2 regions of the Streptomyces sp. NPDC050535 genome follow, and region 1 is predicted to be linked to the other one. Evidence: riboswitches for the same ligand, from Rfam matches in the RefSeq annotation. Region 1 holds a riboswitch; the other holds the start of a gene.
What was found. Region 1 has a riboswitch for thiamine pyrophosphate ahead of ACIBLC_RS20310 (thiamine ABC transporter substrate binding subunit). Riboswitches for the same ligand answer to the same signal wherever they lie in the genome.
Positions count from the first base shown of each region.

Region 2: another riboswitch for thiamine pyrophosphate. It lies ahead of thiO (glycine oxidase ThiO); the one in region 1 lies ahead of ACIBLC_RS20310 (thiamine ABC transporter substrate binding subunit).

Region 1 is NZ_JBITHE010000008.1:227,292-234,923, forward strand. It holds gene rpsB (30S ribosomal protein S2) at 1-106, shown strand, start outside; gene tsf (translation elongation factor Ts) at 203-1,039, shown strand; gene pyrH (UMP kinase) at 1,231-2,001, shown strand; gene frr (ribosome recycling factor) at 2,170-2,727, shown strand; gene ACIBLC_RS20300 (phosphatidate cytidylyltransferase) at 2,727-3,857, shown strand; gene rlmN (23S rRNA (adenine(2503)-C(2))-methyltransferase RlmN) at 3,938-5,044, shown strand; TPP riboswitch at 5,079-5,197, shown strand; gene ACIBLC_RS20310 (thiamine ABC transporter substrate binding subunit) at 5,278-6,369, shown strand; gene ACIBLC_RS20315 (ABC transporter permease) at 6,345-7,632, shown strand, end outside.
Region 2 is NZ_JBITHE010000009.1:54,673-62,304, reverse strand. It holds gene ACIBLC_RS21155 (hypothetical protein) at 1-170, opposite strand, end outside; gene metF (methylenetetrahydrofolate reductase [NAD(P)H]) at 227-1,150, opposite strand; gene thiE (thiamine phosphate synthase) at 1,310-1,978, opposite strand; gene ACIBLC_RS21140 (Rv2175c family DNA-binding protein) at 2,070-2,441, opposite strand; gene ACIBLC_RS21135 (NAD(P)/FAD-dependent oxidoreductase) at 2,579-3,748, opposite strand; gene ACIBLC_RS21130 (hypothetical protein) at 3,844-4,242, opposite strand; TPP riboswitch at 4,295-4,408, shown strand; gene thiO (glycine oxidase ThiO) at 4,406-5,620, shown strand; gene thiS (sulfur carrier protein ThiS) at 5,617-5,829, shown strand; gene ACIBLC_RS21115 (thiazole synthase) at 5,833-6,627, shown strand; gene pknB (Stk1 family PASTA domain-containing Ser/Thr kinase) at 6,743-7,632, shown strand, end outside.

The DNA of each region.
Region 1 (7,632 bases):
CGCCGCCGAGGCCGAGAAGCCGGCCGACGCTCCTGTCGCCGAGGCGCCCGCCGCCGAAGCCCCGGTCGCCGACGAGGCCCCCGCCGCGGACGCCGAGAAGGCCTGACCCCCTCACCCCTTCGGGTTCTGAACGGCGGGGGCGCACCAAGCCCCCGCCGTTCGGCCCGTAGATCTTCAGACTTCGAGAGAGATTCCAGGAATCATGGCGAACTACACCGCCGCCGACGTCAAGAAGCTCCGTGAGCTCACCGGCGCTGGCATGATGGACTGCAAGAAGGCGCTGGACGAGGCCGACGGCAACGTCAACAAGGCCGTCGAGGCGCTGCGGATCAAGGGCCAGAAGGGCGTCGCCAAGCGCGAGGGCCGCTCCGCCGAGAACGGCGCTGTGGTCTCCATCATCGCCGACGACAACACCTCCGGTGTCCTGGTCGAGCTGAAGTGCGAGACGGACTTCGTCGCCAAGGGCGAGAAGTTCCAGGCCGTCGCCAACCAGATCGCCGAGCACGTCGTCAAGACCTCCCCGGCCGACCTCGACGCCCTGCTGGGCTCCGAGATCGAGGCCGGCAAGACGGTTCAGACGTTCGTCGACGAGGCCAACGCCAGCCTGGGCGAGAAGATCGTCCTGGACCGCTTCGCCCAGTTCTCCGGCGCCTTCGTGGCCGCGTACATGCACCGCACCATGCCCGACCTGCCCCCGCAGATCGGTGTCCTGGTCGAGCTGGACAAGCCGAACGCCGAGCTCGCCAAGGGGATCGCGCAGCACATCGCCGCCTTCGCGCCGAAGTACCTCTCCCGCGAGGACGTTCCGGCCGAGGTCGTCGAGTCCGAGCGCCGCGTCGCCGAGGAGACCACGCGCGCCGAGGGCAAGCCGGAGGCCGCGCTCCCGAAGATCGTCGAGGGTCGCGTCAACGGCTTCTTCAAGGAGGCCACCCTCCTCGGTCAGCCGTACGCGCTCGACAACAAGAAGTCCGTCCAGAAGATTCTGGACGAGGCCGGTGTCGCCCTGAAGCGCTTCGTGCGCATCAAGGTCGGCATCTGAGTCCGTACCGCGATCGACGCCCGACCCCGCTAGGGTCGACAGCAGTCGCCCGCGTACGTGGGCACGCGCGCGTGCGTGTCGGACGACAGCAGATCTGACGAGGAGGCCATTGCCGGGCATGGGATGCGAACAACACCCCAGCGGCAATGGCCTTCTTCGTTTGTGTGACACGTAAAAGAGGCGAGAGACCCATGACCACCACCCAGGCCGACAAGGGCGAGACGACCGAGGACGGCAAAGGCGCGGGACGCTTCATGCTGAAGCTCTCCGGCGAGGCGTTCGCCGGTGGCGGCGGACTGGGCGTCGACCCCGACGTGGTGCACAAGATCGCCCGCGAGATCGCGGCCGTCGTGCGCGGCGGCGCCCAGATCGCGGTCGTCCTCGGCGGCGGCAACTTCTTCCGCGGTGCCGAACTCCAGCAGCGCGGCATGGACAGGGCCCGCTCCGACTACATGGGCATGCTCGGCACGGTCATGAACTGCCTGGCCCTCCAGGACTTCCTGGAGAAGGAAGGCATCGACAGCCGTGTCCAGACCGCCATCACCATGGGGCAGGTCGCCGAGCCGTACATCCCGCTGCGCGCCGTACGGCACCTGGAGAAGGGCCGTGTGGTCATCTTCGGCGCCGGTATGGGCATGCCGTACTTCTCCACCGACACCACCGCCGCCCAGCGCGCGCTGGAGATCGACGCCGAGGCCCTGCTGATGGGCAAGAACGGCGTCGACGGTGTGTACGACTCCGACCCGAAGACCAACCCCGAGGCCGTCAAGTTCGACTCGCTCAGCTACGGGGAGGTCATCACCCGCGACCTCAAGGTCGCCGACATGACCGCCATCACGCTGTGCCGGGACAACAAGCTGCCCATCCTGGTCTTCGAGCTCCTGGCGGAGGGCAATATCGCGCGAGCCGTCAAGGGTGAGAAGATCGGCACACTTGTGGGTGAACACAGCAGCCGGGCCTGACGGGACCGGCCCCGACCGGGGTCGAGCCCGACCGGGTACGGACCCTGACCGGGGGATGGACAATGTCCCGCGGGTCGGGAACCGTGCAGGAACAAGACGCGACGCAGCCGGCTGCCGCCCCTACGAGGAACAGTTGCCGGGCCTACTCAAGACACGCAGGAGCAAGTGGTGATCGAAGAGACCCTCCTCGAGGCCGAGGAGAAGATGGAGAAGGCCGTCGTGGTCGCCAAGGAGGACTTCGCCGCGATCCGCACCGGTCGTGCGCACCCGGCGATGTTCAACAAGATCGTGGCCGACTACTACGGCGCACTGACGCCGATCAACCAGCTGGCCTCCTTCTCGGTGCCCGAGCCGCGCATGGCGGTGGTGACCCCGTTCGACAAGAGCGCGATGCGCAACATCGAGCAGGCGATCCGTGACTCCGACCTGGGTGTCAACCCGAGCAACGACGGCAACATCATCCGGGTGGTTTTCCCGGAGCTCACCCAGGAGCGCCGCAAGGAGTTCATCAAGGTCGCCAAGACCAAGGGTGAGGACGCCAAGATCTCGATCCGCTCCGTCCGCCGCAAGGCGAAGGAGACCATCGACAAGCTGGTCAAGGACGGCGAGGTCGGCGAGGACGAGGGCCGCCGTGCGGAGAAGGAACTCGACGACACCACGGCGAAGTACGCCGCCCAGGTGGACGAGCTCCTCAAGCACAAGGAAGCGGAGCTGCTCGAGGTCTGATGAACGACTCTTCCTGGGGGGCGCCGCCACAAGCCGGGTACTGGGGGGCGCCCGAGCAGGGGCCTGTCCAGGGGGCTGCCCCGGCGGGTCCCGCATACGATGCGTATGACGCGCAGCACACTCGCCCCATGCCCATCGTGCCCGACGTACCCGCACACGGCGGAGACCAGGATGACGACCGGGGGACCGCTCGGCTGAGCGGTCCCCTGTTCCGCGACGACTCGTCGGCGACGGCGCCGCCCTTCGGGGGCCCGTCGCAGAAGCCGCAGGAGCCCATGCCCAGCGCCCCACAGCCCGCCCCCGCACCGCAGAAGAAGACTGCGGGACGCGACTTGGGCGCGGCCATAGGGGTGGCTGTCGGGCTCGGTGTGGTGATCGTCGCGTCCTTGCTCATCGTCAAGGCCGTCTTCATCGGCGTGATAGCGGTCGCCGTGGTGGTGGGGCTGTGGGAGCTCACCTCCCGGCTCGAGGAGCGCAAGGGCATCAAGGCGCCCCTCGTGCCGCTGGCGCTCGGCGGTGCGGCGATGGTCGTCTCCGGTTACGTACGGGGCGCCGAGGGCGCCTGGGTGGCGATGGCACTCACCGCGCTGGCCGTCCTGGTCTGGCGTATGACGGAGCCTCCTGAGGGTTACCTCAAGGACGTCACGGCCGGCGTTTTCGCGGCCTTCTACATCCCGTTCCTGGCCACGTTCGTCGCGCTGATGCTCGCGGCCGACGACGGTTCACGGCGGGTGCTCACCTTCCTGCTGCTCGCCGTGGTCAGCGACACCGGCGCGTACGCGATCGGCTGGCGCTTCGGCAAGCACAAGCTGGCGCCGCGCATCAGCCCCGGCAAGACCCGCGAGGGCCTGCTCGGAGCGGTCACCTTCGCGATGGCGGCGGGTGCGCTGTTGATGGAGTTCCTGATCGACGACGGCACCTGGTGGCAGGGACTGCTCCTCGGCCTCGCGGTCGCGGCCAGCGCCACGCTCGGGGACCTCGGCGAGTCCATGATCAAGCGGGACCTCGGCATCAAGGACATGGGCACGCTGCTGCCGGGACACGGCGGCATCATGGACCGGCTGGACTCCCTGCTGCCCACGGCTCCGGTCGTGTGGCTGCTGCTGGTGCTCTTCGTCGGGTCCGGCTGACCTGCGGGTTCGTCGTTCGGGGGCTCGTTGTCCACAGGGCGGCGAGCCCCTGTTCCTATGTCTGCGACACTGGTACGGCCATGCCTAATCCTGGAGAACTTACATTCGTCGCCCCGCGCGGAGCCAAGAAGCCGCCGCGGCACCTTGCCGATCTCACGCCTGCCGAGCGTAAAGAGGCCGTTGCCGCGGTTGGTGAGAAGCCGTTCCGTGCCAAACAGCTCTCGCAGCACTACTTCGCGCGGTTCGCGCACGATCCCGAGCAGTGGACGGACATTCCGGCCGCCTCGCGCGGGAAGCTCCAGGAGGCGTTGCTTCCCGAGCTGATGACGGTGGTGCGGCATCTGTCGACCGACCAGGAGACCACCCGCAAGACCTTGTGGCGGCTCTTCGACGGGACGCTCGTCGAGTCCGTGCTGATGCGGTACCCGGACCGGGTGACCATGTGCATCAGCTCGCAGGCCGGCTGCGGGATGAACTGCCCGTTCTGCGCGACCGGGCAGGCCGGGCTCGACCGGAACCTGTCCACCGGCGAGATCGTGCACCAGATCGTGGACGGCATGCGGTCGCTCAGGGACGGCGAGATCCCGGGTGGTCCGGCGCGGCTCAGCAACATCGTCTTCATGGGCATGGGCGAGCCGCTCGCCAACTACAAGAGGGTGGTCGGAGCGATCCGCGCCCTCACCGACCCCGAGCCCGACGGGCTCGGCCTGTCGCAGCGGGGCATCACCGTGTCGACCGTCGGGCTTGTCCCGGCGATCAACCGGTTCTCCGACGAGGGCTTCAAGTGCCGCCTCGCCATCTCCCTGCACGCGCCCGACGACGAGCTGCGTGACACCCTCGTCCCCGTGAACACGCGGTGGAACGTGCGGGAGGTGCTGGACGCCGGCTGGGAGTACGCGGCCAGGTCGGGGCGCCGGCTCTCCATCGAGTACGCGCTGATCAGGGACATCAACGACCAGGCATGGCGTGGTGACCGGCTCGGGCGGATGCTCAAGGGCAAGCCCGTGCACGTCAACCTCATCCCGTTGAACCCCACGCCGGGTTCGAAGTGGACCGCCTCGCGGCCCGAGGACGAGAAGGCGTTCGTCGACGCGATCGCGGCCCACGGGGTGCCGGTCACCGTCCGGGACACCCGTGGCCAGGAGATCGACGGGGCGTGCGGACAGCTCGCGGCCACCGAGCGGTAACCTGGCGGGGAACAACCGCGAAATCCACATCTTCATATTCCGACAGGGGAGCGCCACAGCGCTGAGAGTGCGGCAGCCGGGTCACCGGTGGGCCGCAGACCCTCAGAACCTTGCCCAGGTCATTCTGGGTAGGAAGTTCGGTCAATACTCAAGCTGTTGCGCCCTGCCCCGGCACCTCCGACAGGTTCCGGGGCAGGGCCGCGTCTCTTCCTGGTCATCCCAGGAGGAATTCAGTGAGCAAGAAGAAGACGATCACGGCCGTCGGTCTCGTCGGTCTGGGGCTGGGGCTCGTCACGCTCTCCGGGTGCGGCTCGACAGAGTCAGGTTCCGGAAGCGGCGGTGACTCCAAGACCGTGACCCTCGTCAGTCATGACTCCTTCACGTACTCCAAGGACGTGCTGAGCGCCTTCGAGAAGGAGTCCGGGTACACGGTCAAGGTGCTCAAGGACGGCGACGCCGGGCAGGCCGTCAACAAGGCGATCCTCACCAAGGACAACCCGCAGGGCGACGTCTTCTTCGGCGTCGACAACACCCTGCTGTCCCGGGCGCTCGACAACGGGCTCTTCCAGTCGTACGAGGCCAAGGGCTCGGACCAGATCCTCCCGGAGTACCGGGTCGACGGGGACGAGCACCGGGTCACGCCCATCGACACCGGCGACATCTGCGTCAACTACGACAAGGCCTACTTCACCGAGCACAAGCTGGCTCCGCCGGCGTCCTTCGCCGATCTCGTCAAGCCCGAGTACAAGAACCTGCTGGTCACCGAGAACGCCTCGACGTCCTCGCCCGGCCTCGGCTTCCTGCTGGGGACGGCGGCGAAGTACGGCGACGACGCCTGGCAGGACTACTGGACGAAGCTCAAGGCCAACGGCGTCAAGGTCGTCGACGGCTGGGAGCAGGCCTACAACGAGGAGTTCTCCGGGTCGGCCGGAGGCAAGAAGGCCAAGGCGGACCGGCCGCTGGTCGTCTCGTACGCCTCCTCGCCACCCGCCGAGGTCATCTACGCCGACCCGAAGCCGAAGACCGCGCCGACCGGCGTCGCGGCCGGCACCTGCTTCCGGCAGGTCGAGTACGCGGGGCTGCTGAGCAACGCCGGGAACACCAAGGGCGGTGAGGCTCTCCTCGACTTCCTGATCACCAAGAAATTCCAGGAGGACATGCCGCTGAACATGTTCGTGTACCCGGTGGTCGAGGGGGCCACGGTGCCGGCCGAGTTCACGGAGTTCGGTCCGCAGGCCAAGGACCCCGAGACCATGGACCCGGCCAAGGTCGCCGACAACCGTGACCAGTGGGTCAAGTCGTGGACCTCACTCGTACTGAAGTAACGCCCCGGGTGCGCGGGAAGTCCCGTCGGGGAGGCGCGGCGCGGCTCGGGCTCATGGCCCTGCCCGTCGCGTTCTTCGGCGTCTTCTTCGCCTACCCGGTGGCGGCGATCGTGGCCCGCGGTCTCAAGGTCGACGGGGTCTGGCAGTTCGGCCGGATCCGGGATGTCCTCGCGCAGTCCGACATCCGGCACGTGCTGTGGTTCACCACCTGGCAGGCGCTCGCCTCGACCGCGCTCACGCTGCTGATCGCGCTCCCCGGCGCGTATGTTTTCGCGCGCTTCGATTTCAGGGGCAAGCAGATCCTGCGCGCGGTGGTGACCGTGCCGTTCGTGCTGCCGACAGTCGTCGTCGGGACAGCGTTCCTCGCCCTCGTCGGCCGGGGCGGACTCCTGGACGAACTGTGGGGCGTACGGCTCGACACGACCGTCTGGGCGATCCTGCTCGCCCATGTCTTCTTCAACTACGCGGTCGTCGTCCGCACGGTCGGCGGTCTCTGGTCGCAGCTCGACCCGCGACAGGAGGAGGCCGCCAGGATGCTCGGCGCCTCCCGGTTCGCGGCCTGGCGGAAGGTGACGCTGCCGGCCCTGAGCCCGGCCGTGGCCGCCGCCGCGCTGATGGTCTTCCTCTTCACGTTCACCTCCTTCGGTGTGGTGCAGATCCTGGGCGGTCCCACCTTCTCGACTCTCGAGGTCGAGATCTACCGGCAGACCTCGGAGATCTTCGACCTCTCCACGGCGGCGGTGCTGACGATCATCCAGTTCGTGGCGGTGGGCGCGATCCTCGCCGTGCACGCCCGGACCGTACGGCGCCGGGAGACCGCCCTGCGTCTGGTGCCCCCGGAAGTGACCGCCCGCCGGCCGAGCGGGGCCGGGCAGTGGGCGCTGCTCGCCGGAGTGCTCGCGACCATCGCCGTGCTTCTCGTGCTGCCGCTCGGCGTGCTGGTCCAACGGTCCCTGGACGCGCCCGACTTCGGGTATTACCGGGCTTTGACCTCGGATGACAGCGGTATCTTCCTCGTCGCGCCGATCGAGGCGATCGGCAACTCCCTGGAGTACGCGCTCGCCGCCACCGCCATCGCCGTGCTGATCGGCGGTCTGGCGGCCGCGGCCCTCACCAGGCGGGCGGGCCGTCTCGTACGAGGCTTCGACGCGCTGCTGATGCTGCCGCTCGGCGTGTCGGCGGTGACCGTCGGGTTCGGGTTCCTGATCGCGCTCGACGAACCGCCGCTCAACCTCAGAAGCAGCTGGATCCTGGTGCCGCTCG
Region 2 (7,632 bases), on a different contig from region 1:
CCCAGGCCGATGACCACCACGGAGGGGATCAGCACGCCGAGGACCACGCCGAGGAAGCCCCCGAAGGCGAGCAGCCGGTAGCGCAGCCGTGCCTTGTACTGCAGCAGGACCTCGCCCAGCAGCCACAGCGCGACAACACCGAACGCGATATAGAGGACCGTCCAGCCCATGTACGCCCCTCTCCCAGTGGCCGCTACGCAGTGTGTCGTACGCGGGTGCGACCGGTCTAGGTCTGCTGCGGGTGGTGCAGACCCAGATTGTCGTAAATTTCCAGCGTCGCCGTGGAGTTGTTGAGCGTGATGAAGTGCAGTCCGGGTACTCCCTCGGCCAGCAGCCTCGCGCAGAACTCCGTCGCGAACTCGATGCCAATGGAGCGTACAGCCGCCGCATCGTCTTTGGCTGTGAGGATCCGCTCTTTCAGAACGTCCGGGATCGAGGCGTTGCTGAGCTTCGGAAGCCTCTCCAGCATCTTCACACTCGTGACCGGCATGACCTCGGGAATCACCGGGGTCGCACAGCCTGCCGCGGCTACGCGGTCTCGCAGCCGGAGATACGGCTCGGGGTGGAAGAACATCTGCGTGATCGCGTAGTCGGCGCCGGCACGGCACTTGTCGACGAAGTGCGCGACGTCCAGGTCCCAGGTCTCGGAGCGCGGGTGCGTCTCGGGGAAGGCCGCGACGCCGACGCAGAAGTCGCCGGACTCCTTGATGAGACGGACGAGTTCGGCCGCGTAGGTCAGTCCCTGGGGGTGCGGCACCCAGTCGCCCATGGGATCGCCCGGCGGGTCGCCGCGCACCGCGAGGATGTTGCGGATCCCGGCGTCCGCGTACTGGCCGATGATGTTGCGCAGCTCCGCGACGGAGTGGTTGACCGCGGTGAGGTGGGCGACCGGGGTGAGCGTCGTGTCGGCGACGATCTGCTGGGTCTCCTTGACCGTGCCCGCGCGGGTGGACCCGCCGGCACCGTAGGTCACGGAGACGAAGTCGGGGGCGACCGCCTCCACCCGGCGCAGCGCGTTCCACAGGTTCCGCTCGCCCTTGAGGGTCTTCGGCGCGGAGAACTCGAACGAGTACGTCTTGTTGCCGGTCGCGAGCATGTCACGCACGGTTCGCGCGCGGTCAGTCCTGGTGGAAGCAGATCCGTGGGCCATACCCGCAGGTTAGTCAGGGTGGCCGTCCTCCCCAACCGAACGCCCGAGAATTGTCCGGTCTGTCGATTTCTTGTCCAGCTTTCGGACAGGATCAGGACGCCCGTTCCGGCAATCGAGGGCCGCCGCGTGGACGGGTGCATGGACGGTACGTGGGCGCGGCTACTGGGGAAGCGGTACGCCGCGCAGCCGCTTCGCGAACTCTCCCGCCGCCGCTCCCGGGTCGTCCGCCTCCGTGATCGCCCGTACGACGACAGCGCGGCGGGCACCCGCCTCCAGCACCTCGTCGAGGTTGCCGAGGTCGATGCCGCCGATGGCGAACCAGGGGCGGCCGGTGCCCAGCGAGGCCGTGTACCGGACCAGGTCGAGGCCGGGTGCGTGGCGGCCGGGCTTGGTGGGGGTCGGCCAGCAGGGGCCGGTGCAGAAGTAGTCCACGCCGTCCTGGACGGCGGCCGCCGCGGCCTCGGACTCGGCGTGTGTGGAGCGGCCTATCAGGACCCGGTCGCCGAGGACGGCGCGGGCCGCGGGGACCGGCAGGTCGCCCTGGCCCAGGTGCAGCACGTCGGCGCCGGCCGCGTGCGCCACGTCCGCCCGGTCGTTGACGGCGAGGAGCCTGCCGTGGCGGGCGCAGGCGTCCGCGAAGACCTGGAGGTGCTCCAGCTCCTCGGCCGCCTCCATGCCCTTGTCGCGCAGCTGCACGATGTCGACGCCGCCCGCCAGGACCGCGTCCAGGAACTCGGCGAGGTCGCCCTGGCGCCGGCGGGCGTCCGTGCACAGGTAGACGCGGGCGTCGGCGAGCCGGGCGCGGACGGTGGCGGCGGTGTCGGGCATGCGTGTGTCCCCCGTTGTCGTTGCGTGCGGACCACGGCGGCCGGGGTGGTCCATGGCCGCCGTGGTCCGAACGTCGGACGGTCTGTTCAGGTCAGACGGCGAGCGCCTGGGCGCGACGCTTCACCTCCGTGCCGCGATTCTCGCTGAGAGCCTGCGCGGGGGTGCCGGGCAGGCTCGGGTCGGGGGTGAAGAGCCACTCGAGCATCTCTTCGTCGGAGAAGCCGTCGTCCCGCAGGAGCGTCAGGGTGCCTGTCAGGCCCTTGACGACCTTCTGCTCGGCCCCGTCGACGAAAGCGGCGGGGACGTGCAGCGCGCGGTTCTCACCACGGCGTACGGCGATCAGCTGGCCCTCCCTGACCAACTGCCGGACGCGGGTCACCTCGACACCGAACTGCTCGGCGATGTCGGGGAGAGTGAGCCAGGCGGGGACGAGAGCATCGATCTTTGCGTCAATCTCGGTCACAGGACAAGCCTGCCATCCCGGACTGACACTCGGTAGCCGAGCCCCGTCAGGAACGGGTCGGCGCGCGGCCGAATCGCCCGCCGAGCTGCCGGATCGCCCGCCCCGCGGCGGTTGCGCCCTCGGCGAACCAGGCCCCGCTACGGCGTGAGCGTCGCCGTCTTCAGCGGTCGCGACGGGTCCGACAGCAGCTCCGGGTCCATCGGGGTGCCCGCCTCGATGACTTTCCGGCCCTGGGCCAGGTCCCGGGGCCGGCCGACCGCGAGGAGGGCGACCAGTCGGCCGTCGTGGAGCCAGCAGACCGACCAGGCGGCGCCGGTCGGGTCGCCGCGCCACACGGTGGTGTCGGCGGGGGCGTGGTGGCCGACGTACTGGACGAAGCGGCCGAACTGCTCGGACCAGAAGTACGGGACGGGGTCGTACGCCACCGGGGACTCGCCGATGATGTTGGCCGCCACCGTGCGCGGGCCCTGGAGGGCGTTGTCCCAGTGGTGGACCAGAAGGCGGCCCTCGTAACGCCCCGAAGGGAAGGAAGCGCAGTCGCCGACCGCGAAGACGTCCGGCAGGGAGCTGCGCAGATGGTCGTCGGCCACGACCTCGCGGTGGGCGCCCAGCTCGATGCCGGAGCCGCTGAGCCATTCGGTGGCGGGGCGCGCGCCGATGCCGACGACGACGGCGCCCGCGGGTACCCGGGTGCCGTCGTCCAGCACCACCGCGCCCGGCTCGACGCGCTCCACGCGCGCGTGGGTGCGCAGCGAGGCCCCGCTGTCCGCGTACCAGGCGGCCATAGGCGCGGCGACCTCGGCGGGCAGCGCACCGGCGAGGGGCCGGTCGGCAGCCTCGACGACGGTCACGGCGCACCCCGCCTCACGCGCGGCGGTGGCGAACTCGGCGCCGATCCAGCCCGCCCCGACCACCACGATGTCGTGCTGCCGGGCGAGCACGGGGCGCAGCCGCTCGGCGTCGTCAAGGGTGCGCAGCAGATGAACCCCGGGGACACCCTCCGTGCCCGGCAGCCGGATGGGTTCCGCGCCCGTGGCGATGACCAGGGCGTCGTACGGCACCGGGCCGGTGTCGGTGTCCAGTTCGTGGTCCCCGGGGCGTACACCGAGCGCCTCGTTGCCGAGCCGCAGTGCGATGCCCAGTGCCTCGAAATCGACATCGAAGGCGGATCCCTCGGTCTTGCCGAGCAGCACGGCCTTGGACAGCGGTGGCCGGTCGTACGGCTGGTGCGGTTCCGCGCCGATCAGTGTCACGTCGCCGGCGAAGCCCTGTTCCCGCAGGGCGACCGCGGTCTGCACGCCCGCCATGCCGGCACCCACGATGACGACCTGTCGTACCGCCCGCTCCTGAACCCGCGTCTTCTCGGTCACCTGATCACCATAGTCAGCTGACAGATTGTCAGTCAGGGGGCGGGCTCGGTGACCTGCTCCACACCGCCCGCCACGACCTGCTCGGCGTCGCCCGCCCCGGTCTCCTCCACGACGCTGGTCCCGCTGCCGCGCTGCGACTCCCACTCCCAGGTCTCCTCCAGGCGTACGCGCCCGTCGGGCAGCTCCGTCACGCGCGACACGCAGTGCCCCGAGGAGGTGCTGCCGTCGTGCTTGAGCTGTACGTACCGGAAGTCGAGACGGTCGCCCTCGCGGGTGCCCACGAGGTGCCCGCGTACGACGTCGCCGCCCGCGTAGTCGGCCCAGATCACGCCTTCCCGCTCGCGGTAGGTGAAGCGGGTGCGGGTACCCACCTGTCCGGGTGCCTGGTCGGCGACCGGGGCCAGGACGAGGCCGTCGAGCGAACGGGCCATGGGCGGAGGCTCCCTTACTGAGACATACGGCAGCGGGCTACGCTGGCCAACGTAAGGCACTCGCGGGAGTCCGGACGCACCGGGCTGAGAGGGAGGCTGGAACGGCCTCCGACCGTACGAACCTGATCCGGGTCATGCCGGCGAAGGGAGGGGCTGGACGCCCATGTCGCGTACACCATCGGACGCGTTCCACACATCTCGCACGTCCCGCACACCCCAGGCATCAGACACCTCGGACGTCCTGGTCGTCGGGGGCGGGATCATCGGGCTGGTGACGGCCTGGCGGGCGGCGCAGCGCGGGTTCACGACCGCGGTCGTCGACCCCGAGCCCGGCGGCGGCGCCGCGCAGGTCGCGGCCGGAATGCTCGCCGCCGTCACCGAACTGCACTACGGCGAGCAGACCCTGCTGGGCCTCAATCTCGCCTCCGCGCGGCGCTATCCGGACTTCGCCGCCGAGCTCACCGAGGCGACCGGCCAGGACCTCGGCTACCGCCGGTGCGGCACCCTGGCCGTCGCGCTGGACGCCGACGACCGTGCCCACCTGCGCGAACTGCACGCCCTGCAACGTCGGTCGGGGCTCGACCCGGAGTGGCTCAGCGGCCGTGAGTGCCGTCGCCTGGAGCCGATGCTCGCGCCCGGCGTACGCGGTGGCCTGCGCGTCGACGGCGACCACCAGGTCGATCCGCGCCGGCTGGCGAAGGCTCTGGTCACGGCGTGCGAAAGGGCCGGGGTGGTGTTCCGCCGGACGTGGGCCGAGCGGCTCGCCGTCGCGGCGGACCGGGCCACCGGAGTCGTCATCACGGACGGCACCGAGCTGTCGGCGGAGCAGGTGGTGCTGGCCGCGGGCAGCCTCAGCGGGCGTCTCGCGGGCGTTCCGGAGGCCGTGCTGCCGCCCGTGCGCCCGGTGAAGGGGCAGGTGCTGCGGCTGACCGTGCCGAAGCGGTACGCGCCCTTCCTGAGCCGTACCGTGCGCGCCGTGGTGCGCGGCAGCCAGGTCTATCTGGTGCCGCGCGAGAACGGCGAGCTCGTGGTCGGCGCGACCAGCGAGGAGCTGGGCTGGGACACCACGGTGACCGCGGGCGGTGTGTACGAGCTGCTGCGTGACGCCCATGAGCTGGTTCCCGGGATCACCGAGCTGCCGCTCACCGAGACCCGCGCCGGACTGCGCCCCGCGTCGCCCGACAACGCGCCGCTGCTCGGTCCGACCGAGCTCGACGGTCTCCTCCTCGCCACCGGGCACCACCGCAACGGCGTCCTGCTGACCCCGGTCACCGGCGACACGATGGCGCATGTCCTGACCACCGGCGAACTCCCGGACGTGGCAAGCCCCTTCACGCCCAAGCGCTTCAGCCCGGCCCGTACGGAGCAGCCCGCATGAGCGTCCTCGTCAGCGTCCTCGTCAACGGGGAGCGGCGGCGGATCGCCGCGGGCACCGCTCTCGACACCCTCGTCGCGGCGCTCACCCCGGCCCCGTCCGGCGTCGCCGCCGCCCTCAACGAGACCGTCGTCCCGCGCGGGCGGTGGTCGTCCACGTCCCTCTCCGAGGGAGACCGCGTCGAAGTCCTCACCGCCGTCCAAGGAGGCTGACCCATGGCCGACGATCCCTTCGTCCTCGGTGGTACGTCCTTCTCGTCCCGGCTGATCATGGGTACGGGGGGCGCGCCCAGCCTCGACGTCCTGGAGCGCTCGCTCGTCGCCTCCGGCACGGAGCTGACGACGGTCGCGATGCGGCGCGTAAACGCTTACGTGCACGGTTCGGTGCTGTCCGTGCTCGACCGGCTCGGCATCCGGGTGCTGCCGAACACGGCGGGGTGCTTCACCGCCGGCGAGGCCGTCCTGACCGCCCGCCTCGCGCGGGAGGCGCTGGGCACCGACGTGGTCAAGCTGGAGGTCATCGCCGACGAGCGCACGCTGCTGCCCGACCCGATCGAGCTTCTCGACGCGGCGGAGACACTGGTGGACGACGGGTTCACCGTGCTGCCGTACACGAACGACGACCCGGTGCTCGCGCGGAAGCTGGAAGACGTCGGGTGCGCCGCGATCATGCCGCTGGGGTCGCCGATCGGATCCGGTCTCGGCATCCGGAATCCGCACAACTTCCAGCTGATCGTGGAGCACGCGCGCGTGCCGGTGATTCTGGACGCGGGGGCCGGTACGGCGTCCGACGCCGCGCTCGCGATGGAGCTGGGGTGTGCCGGTGTGATGCTCGCCTCGGCCGTGACACGGGCGCAGGAGCCGGTGCTCATGGCCGAGGGCATGCGGCACGCGGTGGAGGCCGGGCGGCTCGCCTTCCGCGCGGGCCGGATTCCCCGGCGGCACTTCGCCGAGGCGTCCTCCCCGGCGGAGGGCCTGGCCCGGCTGGATCCGGAGCGGCCGGCGTTCTAGGGGTTCCGTCCAGTGGTCCGGTGCGTGCGAGGTGCGTCACAGGTCGGCTGCAGTCCGGCGCCGGTATGGGCCGAACGGGTGGGGCGTGACAGTGGCGGCTCGTACACTCACCTGCGTGGATATGACCCTTCAGGACCCGCTTGTCGGGCAGCTGCTCGACGGCCGCTATCGCGTCGACGCGCGGATCGCGGTCGGCGGGATGGCCACGGTCTACCGGGCCCTGGACATCCGCCTCGACCGCGTGCTCGCCCTCAAGGTGATGCACCCGGCGCTGGCCGCCGACGGCTCGTTCGTCGAGCGGTTCATCCGCGAGGCCAAGTCGGTGGCCCGGCTCGCGCACCCCAACGTGGTGCAGGTCTTCGACCAGGGGACGGCCGGGTCGTACGTCTATCTGGCCATGGAGTACGTCGCCGGGTGCACCCTGCGCGACGTCCTGCGCGAGCGCGGCGCCCTCCAGCCGCGGGCCGCGCTCGACATCCTGGAGCCGGTGCTCGCCGCGCTCGGCGCGGCCCACCGCGCCGGATTCGTGCACCGCGACATGAAGCCGGAGAACGTCCTGATAGGGGACGACGGCCGGGTGAAGGTCGCGGACTTCGGGCTCGTCCGGGGCGTGGACACCGTCACGAACACGACGGGCGCGGTCCTCGGCACCGTCTCGTATCTCGCCCCCGAGCAGATCGAGCACGGCACGGCGGACGCCCGCGTCGACGTGTACGCGTGCGGAATCGTCTTCTACGAGATGCTCACGGGCGGCAAGCCGCACTCCGGCGACTCCCCCGCCCAGGTGTTCTACCAGCACCTCCACGCGGACGTACCGCCGCCGTCGGCCGTCGTGCCGGGGCTGGCCTTCCAGCTCGACGAGCTGGTCACCACCGCGACCGCGCGCAACCCCGCGGTCCGCCCGCCCGACGCGGTGGCACTGCTCAGGGACGTGCTGGAGGCCCGGACGGAGCTCAGCGCCGACCAGCTCGACGCCGTACCGCCGCAGGCCCTCGCCACGGGCCA